One region of the Streptomyces sp. LaBMicrA B280 genome, then DNA from elsewhere that is predicted to be linked to it. Evidence: riboswitches for the same ligand, from Rfam matches in the RefSeq annotation. Region 1 holds a riboswitch; the other holds the start of a gene.
The links. A riboswitch is a leader RNA that binds a small molecule or an ion and turns the genes downstream of it on or off. The one in region 1 is predicted to bind glycine.

Region 1 (4,319 bases):
CTGCTCGGCCACGTCGACGTGCTCGCAGCCGCCGTAGTAGCGGCGGCCCGGGTAGCCCTCGGCGTACTTGTTGGTGAGGACCGAGCCCTGGGCCTCCATCACCGCGAGCGGCGCGAAGTTCTCGGACGCGATCATCTCCAGCGTGGCCTGCTGGCGGAGCAGCTCGGCGTCGACCGCGGCGGCGATCTCCGGGTCCAGCTCGTGCAGGGGCGTGTTCAGGACAGTCATGCGCTTATGACTCCTCAGCCGGCGATGTGGGCGTCGTACTCGGCGGCGGAGAGCAGGTCGGCCGGCTCGCCCGCGACGCGTACCTTGAACAGCCAGCCGCCCTCGAAGGGCTCGGAGTTCACCAGCGACGGGTCGTCGACGACGTTCTCGTTGATCGCGGTGATCTCGCCGGTGACCGGGGAGTACAGGTCGGAGACCGACTTGGTGGACTCCAGCTCACCACAGGTCTCGCCCGCCTCGACGGTGGAGCCGACCTCGGGGAGCTGGGCGTAGACCACATCGCCGAGCGCGTTGGCCGCGAACTCGGTGATGCCGACCGTCGAGACGCCGTTGTCGGCGGCCGACAGCCACTCGTGCTCCTTGCTGTAGCGCAGCTGCTGGGGGTTGCTCATGGCCTGAATTCTCCTGTACGCGCGGGAGTGCTGATGACGGGGGGACGCTGGTGGCCGCCGGTGGGCGGGCGAATGTGCGCAGGGTCACGTGCCCGCCCGTCGGGGGCGGGGGCGCGACCGGGCTCGCTGTCTACTTCTGGCGCTTGTAGAACGGCAGCGCGACGACCTCGTAGGGCTCGTGCGTGCCGCGGATGTCCACGCCTACGCCCTCGGTGCCGGGCGCCGCGTGCGCCGCCTCGACGTAGGCCATGGCGATCGGCTTGCCCAGGGTGGGGGAGGGGGCACCGGAGGTGACCTCGCCGATCACCTCGCCGCCGGCGACGACCGGGTACCCGGCGCGCGGCACCCGACGACCCTCGGCGATCAGGCCGACCAGGACCCGCGGGGGGTTCTGCGCGGCGCGCTCGGCGGCCTCGACGAGCGCGGCGCGCCCCACGAAGTCGCCCTCCTTCTCGAACTTGACCACGCGGCCGAGCCCGGCGTCGAAGGGGGTCAGCGAGGTGTTCAGCTCGTGCCCGTACAGCGGCATGCCCGCCTCCAGGCGCAGCGTGTCGCGGCAGGACAGGCCGCAGGGCACCAGGCCGACGCCCTCGCCGGCCTTGGTCAGCGCCTGCCACAGCTCGACGGCGTGCTCGGGCTTGACGAACAGCTCGAAGCCGTCCTCGCCGGTGTAGCCGGTGCGGGCGATCAGCGCGGGGACGCCGGCGACGGTGCCGGGCAGGCCCGCGTAGTACTTCAGACCGTCCAGGTCGGCGTCGGTGAGGGACTTCAGGATGCCGGGGGAGGCCGGGCCCTGGATCGCGAGCAGGGCGTAGGCGTCCCGGTCGTCGCGCACCTCGACGTCGAGGCCGGCGGAGCGCTCGTCCAGCGCGTCCAGGACCACCTGGGCGTTGGAGGCGTTGGCGACGACCATGTACTCGGTCTCGGCGAGCCGGTAGACGATCAGGTCGTCCAGGATGCCGCCGTCGGCCCGCACGATCATCGTGTAGCGGGCGCGGCCGACGCCGACGGAGGCGATGTTGCCGACCAGGGCCATGTTCAGGAAGTCGGCGGCCTCGGGGCCCCTGACGGTGATCTCGCCCATGTGGGAGAGGTCGAACAGGCCCGCCTTGGTCCGCACGGCCAGGTGCTCGTCGCGCTCGGAGCCGTAGCGGAGCGGCATGTCCCAGCCCGCGAAGTCGGTCATCGTCGCACCGAGCGAGCGGTGCACGGCGTCCAGCGCGGTGTGTCGGAGTTCGGTACTGCTCATCGGTCGGTCGTCTCCCAGGGCAACAGGGATGGGGCGAGGAACGTTCCTCCCCATCTGTCATCGGAACCTGAGAGGTTCGCCGGGACCGCCACGGAGGCGATCACGGTTTGCACCTTGGGTGGGGCAGCCGTCACGGCGGCCCGCTTTTCAGATGTGCCTCGCCCGCGCGGTAACGGGGCCTGAGAGATTCAAGGGAGGGACTTGCTCCTTCGGCGCCCCAGCGAAGCCTGCTGGGGACTCTCCCGCGCGGATTCAAACGGCCGGTATGCAGTTGGCGGCCACATCATTGCACGTCGCGCCCCCGCCCGTCAGGGGTCGCATCCGTAACCGAGCCGTAGCGGTACGCGCACCCGCCCGTGGCCCACCGGGCATTACCTTCCCTTTACTTCCACCGGGCATGGAGATTGCGAACCACAAGGGGAGGACGATCACGGTGAACAGGACCATGGCGCACGCGACCGGTATCCCGGCGCCGAGAAGCCCCGCGGCCCACGAGCGGGTGGCCGCCCGCCCCGCGCCCGCCGCGCCCGCCGTGCTCGACCTGCGCGGCCGGGCCGCCCGGGGCCCGGACACCCTCCGCTTCGGCCCCCGGGACATCGTGGTGCTCACCGGGCTGCCCGGCAGCGGCAAGTCCACGCTGATGCGCCGCGCGGTCACCGCCCGCCGCGTCGACTCCCAGGACACCCGGGCCCGCTTCGCCGCCCGCCTGCCCCGCTTCCTGCCGTACGCCGTCTACCGCCCCCTGGTGCGCGCCGCGCACTACCGGTCGCTGCGCCGCGCCCTGCGCACGGGGACCGCCCTGGTGGTGCACGACTGCGGCACCCAGCCCTGGGTGCGCGCCTGGCTGGCCCGCGCCGCCCGCCGCTCCGGCGCCACCCTGCACCTGCTCCTGCTGGACGTGTCCGAGGAGACGGCCCGCACGGGCCAGCGCGAGCGCGGCCGCACCGTCTCCCCCCGCGCCTTCGGCCGCCACCGGCGTACGACGGCCCGGCTGCTGGGGGCGGTCGGGCGGGGGGAGGTGCCCGCGGGCTGCGGCTCCGCGGTGCTCCTGGACCGGGCCGCGGCAGACGCCGTACAGCGGATCGTGTTCATGGAGTACGGCTCTGTCACCGGTACCCGTTAGCCTTCATGGTCCCAGCAGTGGTTCCCAGCAGGCGGTAGGCAGATGGACTTCCCGGCGGACGTTCCCGCGGACTTCCCGGCACAGACACACCCCCACCCGCACGGCGGTTGGCCCGGCAATGAACTGGAGGAGGTGCTCTCGGCCTCCCTCGGCATACCCACGGCGGGCGGCCGGATCATCGAGGTCCTCGGCCGCAGCTTCGTCTGGGTGCCGCTGCCGTCCGGCGGCGGACCCGGCAGCGGCCCGCTGGACCTGCCCACCCTGGACATCGAGGGCCAGGCGTACGTGCCGGTGTTCAGCTCGGAGGAGCAGTTCCACCAGGCCGTCGGCTCCCACCTGTCGTACACCATCGCCCCGGCCGTGGAGTTCGCCCGCGGCCTGCCCCCGCAGGCGGGCATCGCGGTGAACCCCGGGGGCACGGTCGGCATCCCGCTCCCGCCGGAGGCCGTCGCCGAGCTGTGCCGCGCCGGACACACCCCGCTGGACGGCCCCGCCGGCGGCGGCCGCGTCCGGCTGTTCGAGCCCGACTGGCAGGACGACCCGGTCGACTTCCTCTCCGCCGCGTCCGCCGAGTTCGCCGCGACCGGCGTGGTCATCACCGCCCGCCGCTGCCTGGCCGTCGTCGAGAACGCCGACCCGGTCATGTTCGTCGGCGTGGAACTCTCCCAGTGGGAGGGCGACTTCCGCGCCCTGCCCCTGGAGGCCCTGGGCCGCGCCCTCGGCCAGATCCCGACCGCCTGGCCGGTCAACCTGATCCTGCTGGACGTGACGGACGACCCGGTGGCCGAATGGCTGAAGTCAAGCGTCCGACCCTTCTACATCCGCTAGGTGCCTGCCCGGCGGGCCCCAGCCGCGGCCTGGGCGAACGGACAACGGGCCCCGCGCCCGTCGGCGCATAAGCTGTCTCCACACGCGGGGCACGAGGGAGAAGAAGGGCATGACAAGGTGAGCGCCACCCACAGCGGAAGCGTCGAACACACGCTCCGCCACGTCACGCCCGGACGCTACGACGCCTACGAGGCCCTGCTTCGCGCGCTCGCCACCCCCTCCGCCGGCCAGATCTGGATGCTGCTGTGGCACGGCCAGGCCGGCTCCCCGGACGCCCAGTACGGGGACATGGAGGTCGGCGGCTGCCACTACGCGCCGTGCGTCACCTCCGCCCAGGAGCTGTCCGCCAGCGGCTGGAACCGCTCGTACGAGGTGGTCGACGGCCTGGACGTCGCCCGCACCCTCTACCCCGACCACTACGGTCTCTGGCTCAACCCGCACGCCCCCGGCGGCGGCGTCGGCATCCCCTGGCTGGACCTGCGCCGCATCGCCACCGGCC
Region 2 (4,319 bases), on a different contig from region 1:
CGGCTGCGCGCGGACATCCGTACGGTCACGGGGCTCACCGGGTCGGTGGGGCTCGCCGCGTCCAAGATGCTCGCGAAGATCGCCTCCGAGCGGGCCAAGCCGGACGGCCTGGTGCTCATCGAGCCGGGCACCGAGCGGGCGCTGCTGGGACCGCTGCCGGTGCGGACCCTGCCGGGGGTGGGTCCGGCCACCGGCGACCATCTGCGGCGCGCCGGGATCACGACGGTCGAGGAACTGGCCGAGGCGGGCGAGGACGAACTCGTACGCCTGCTCGGCAAGGCCCATGGGCAGGCGCTGTACGCCATGGCGCTGGCGCGGGACGAGCGGTCGGTGGTGGCCGAGCGGGAGGCCAAGTCCGTGTCGGTGGAGGACACGTACGACGTGGACATCCATGACCGGCTGCGGATCGGCCTGGAGGTACGGCGGCTGGCGGACCGGTGTGTGCGGCGGCTGCGCGATGCGGGGCTGTCCGGGCGGACGATCGTACTGAAGGTGCGGCGGTACGACTTCTCGACGCTGACCCGCTCCGAGACGCTGCGGGGCCCCACGGACGATCCGGCGGTCGTGCGGGAGGCCGCCGAGCGCCTGCTGGAGTCCGTGGACACCACGGGTGGGGTGCGACTGCTCGGTGTCGGTGTCTCCGGGCTCGCCGACTACACCCAGGAGGACCTGTTCGCCCAGGCGTCCTCGCGGGCGGAGCCGGCGCCGGAGGAGGCGGCGGCCGAGCCGGTGGCGATGCCCCGGGAGCCGGTGCTGCCGCACTGGCGGGCGGGCCAGGACGTGCGGCACGCGGAGCACGGGCACGGATGGGTGCAGGGGAGCGGAGTGGGCCGGGTGACGGTGCGCTTCGAGACCCCGCAGTCGCCGCCGGGGCGGATACGCACCTTCCTCGTCACGGACCCCGCGCTGGAACCGGCGGACCCGCTGCCTCTGGTCGTCACGGCACCCGCCCCCTGATGCCGCCCGCCCCTGGCGCCCGGGGTCATGTCTCCTCCGAGCCCGCCAGCTTGCCGAAGGTGTGGTCGGGGGCGGCGTCCGGGGTCACGTCGAGGCCGTAGTGGTGGTAGAGCTGGAGTTCCTGTTCGGGGGAGAGGTGGCGGCCCACGCCGAAGTCGGGGGCGTCCTTGATCAGGGAGCGGTCGAAGGGGACATGGAGGGTGCCCTCGACGAGCTCGCTCGGTTCCAGGGGGACGAACGCGTCGCGGGAGAAGAGGCCGGTGCGTATGGCCGCCCACTCGGGGACACCGGTGGCGTCGTCCAGATACACCTCGTCGATGGTGCCGATCTTGGTGCCCTTGCGGTCGAACGCCTTGCGGCCGATCAGGTTGCGCGGATCGATGTCGGTCTGCACGGTCCCTCTCCCTCCAACTGGTCGCAACTCATCCGTAAGCACTACGAAAGAGCACATTCACTGCCGCGGCCACTTGAGAATCCGGCCATTGACCTCGCTGGTAGTCTGATTGCGGCTGCTGACCCCATGCGGGAGAGTCCTCCGACCCACCTCGGAGGCGCCGAAGGAGCAAATCCTCCCCGGAATCTCTCAGGCTCACGTACCGCATGGACGAGGTCACTCTGGAAAGCAGGGCGGGTGTCGACGGCTTCCGCTCTCACCGACGGTGAAAGCCGGTGCCGTCAAGGTGCCGGTGAAGCTCTCAGGTTGAGATGACAGAGGGGGAGGCCGTCCGGGCACCCGCGCCGTGGTGCCCTTCGAAGGTCGTCAGACCAGGAGGCCTCCGCCATGACCGCCCATCGCATTCCGCTCTCCGAGCTCGAAGCGGGCATCCCCTTCGAACAGCGCCACATCGGGCCCGACCAGGAGGCGCGGGCCAAGATGCTCGCTCAGGTCGGCTACGGCTCCCTGGACGAGCTGACCGCCGCCGCGGTCCCGGATGTCATCAAGAACGCCGACGCCCTCGACCTGCCGGGCGCCAGGACCGAGGCCGAGGTGCTGGCCGAGCTGCGCTCGCTCGCCGACCGCAACCAGGTCCTCGGCTCCATGATCGGCCTGGGTTACCACGGCACCTTCACCCCGCCGGTCATCCTGCGCAACGTCCTGGAGAACCCGGCCTGGTACACGGCCTACACGCCCTACCAGCCGGAGATCTCCCAGGGCCGCCTGGAGGCCCTGCTGAACTTCCAGACCATGGTCGCCGACCTCACCGGTCTGCCCACCTCCGGCGCCTCCCTCCTGGACGAGGGCACGGCCGCCGCCGAGGCCATGGCGCTGTCCCGGCGCATGGGCAAGAACAAGAAGGGTCTCTTCCTGGTCGACGCGGACGCCCTGCCGCAGACCATCGCCGTCATCCAGACCCGCGCCGAGCCGACCGGCGTCGAGGTCGTCGTCGCCGACCTGAGCGCGGGCATCCCGGCCGACATCGCCGCCCGTGACATCAACGGCGTGCTGGTCCAGTACCCCGGCGCCTCCGGTGCCGTACGCGACATCAAGCCGGTGATCGAGCAGGCGCACGAGCTGGGCGCGCTCGTCACCGTCGCCGCCGATCTGCTCGCCCTCACCCTGCTGACCTCCCCGGGCGAGCTGGGCGCGGACATCGCCATCGGCACCACCCAGCGCTTCGGCGTCCCGATGGGCTTCGGCGGCCCGCACGCCGGTTACATGGCGGTGCACGAGAAGTTCGCCCGCAGCCTGCCCGGCCGCCTGGTCGGCGTGTCCGTCGACGCCGACGGCAACAAGGCGTACCGGCTGGCCCTCCAGACCCGTGAGCAGCACATCCGCCGCGAGAAGGCCACCAGCAACATCTGTACCGCGCAGGTGCTGCTCGCCGTCATGGCCGGCATGTACGCCGTCTACCACGGCCCCGAGGGCCTCAAGGCCATCGCCCGGCGCACCCACCGCTACGCGACACTGCTCGCCGAGGGCCTGAAGGCCGGCGGCATCGAGATCACGCACGGCGCCTTCTTCGACACCGTCACCACGCGAGTGCCCGGCAGGGCCGCCGAGATCGTCGCCGCCGCCCGGGACAAGGGCGTCAACCTGCGCCTGGCCGACGCCGACCACGTCTCCCTGGCCTGCGACGAGACCACCACGCGGGCGCAGCTGGAGAGCGTCTGGGCCGCCTTCGGCGTCGAGGCCGACCTGGAGGCGCTGGACGCGGCCGCCGGGGACGCGCTGCCCGAGGCGCTGCTGCGCGGCGACGACTTCCTCGCCCACCCGGTCTTCCACCAGCACCGCTCCGAGACCGCGATGCTGCGCTACCTGCGCAAGCTGTCCGACCGCGACTACGCGCTCGACCGCGGCATGATCCCGCTGGGCTCCTGCACCATGAAGCTCAACGCGACCACCGAGATGGAGCCCATCACCTGGCCCGAGTTCGGCGCGCTGCACCCCTTCGCGCCCGCCGAGCAGGCCGAAGGCTTCCTCACGCTCATCCATGAGCTGGAGGACCGCCTCGCCGAGGTCACCGGCTACGACAAGGTCTCCCTGCAGCCGAACGCCGGTTCCCAGGGCGAGCTGGCCGGTCTGCTGGCCGTCCGCGGCTACCACCGCGCGAACGGCGACGAGCAGCGCACCGTCTGCCTCATCCCGTCCTCCGCGCACGGCACCAACGCGGCCAGTGCCGTGATGGCCGGCATGAAGGTCGTCGTCGTCAAGACGTCCGAGGACGGCGAGATCGACGTCGAGGACCTGCGGGCCAAGATCGAGCAGCACCGCGAGCAGCTGGCCGTGCTGATGATCACCTACCCGTCCACGCACGGTGTGTTCGAGGAGCACGTCGCCGACATCTGCGCCCGGGTGCACGAGGCCGGCGGCCAGGTGTACGTCGACGGCGCGAACCTGAACGCCCTGGTGGGCCTCGCCAAGCCGGGCCACTTCGGCGGTGACGTCTCGCACCTGAACCTGCACAAGACCTTCTGCATCCCGCACGGCGGCGGCGGCCCCGGCGTCGGCCCGGTCGCGGTCCGCTCGCACCTCGCGCCGTACCTGCCCAACCACCCGCTCCAGCCGGCGGCCGGCCCGGAGACGGGCGTCGGACCGGTCTCGGCGGCGCCGTGGGGCTCGGCGGGCATCCTGCCGATCTCGTGGGCGTACGTCCGGCTGATGGGCGGCGAGGGCCTCAAGCGGGCCACCCAGGTGGCCGTGCTCTCCGCGAACTACATCGCCAAGCGCCTGGAGCCGCACTTCCCGGTGCTCTACACCGGCCCCGGCGGCCTGGTCGCGCACGAGTGCATCATCGACCTGCGCCCGCTGACCAAGGCGACCGGCGTCAGCGTGGACGACGTGGCCAAGCGCCTGATCGACTACGGCTTCCACGCCCCGACCATGTCGTTCCCGGTGGCCGGCACGCTGATGATCGAGCCGA

Region 2: another riboswitch for glycine. It lies ahead of gcvP (aminomethyl-transferring glycine dehydrogenase); the one in region 1 lies ahead of gcvT (glycine cleavage system aminomethyltransferase GcvT).

Annotation. Positions count from the first base shown of each region.
Region 1 is NZ_JBMJCT010000003.1:100,098-104,416, reverse strand. It holds gene glyA (serine hydroxymethyltransferase) at 1-228, opposite strand, end outside; gene gcvH (glycine cleavage system protein GcvH) at 243-620, opposite strand; gene gcvT (glycine cleavage system aminomethyltransferase GcvT) at 751-1,869, opposite strand; glycine riboswitch at 1,914-2,026, opposite strand; glycine riboswitch at 2,027-2,124, opposite strand; gene ACLF5H_RS02865 (AAA family ATPase) at 2,303-2,992, shown strand; gene ACLF5H_RS02860 (enhanced serine sensitivity protein SseB) at 3,035-3,820, shown strand; gene ACLF5H_RS02855 (enhanced serine sensitivity protein SseB C-terminal domain-containing protein) at 3,938-4,319, shown strand, end outside.
Region 2 is NZ_JBMJCT010000009.1:9,554-13,872, forward strand. It holds partial or broken gene ACLF5H_RS08685 (DNA polymerase IV) at 1-1,058, shown strand, start outside; gene ACLF5H_RS08690 (PRC-barrel domain-containing protein) at 983-1,351, opposite strand; glycine riboswitch at 1,471-1,566, shown strand; gene gcvP (aminomethyl-transferring glycine dehydrogenase) at 1,739-4,319, shown strand, end outside.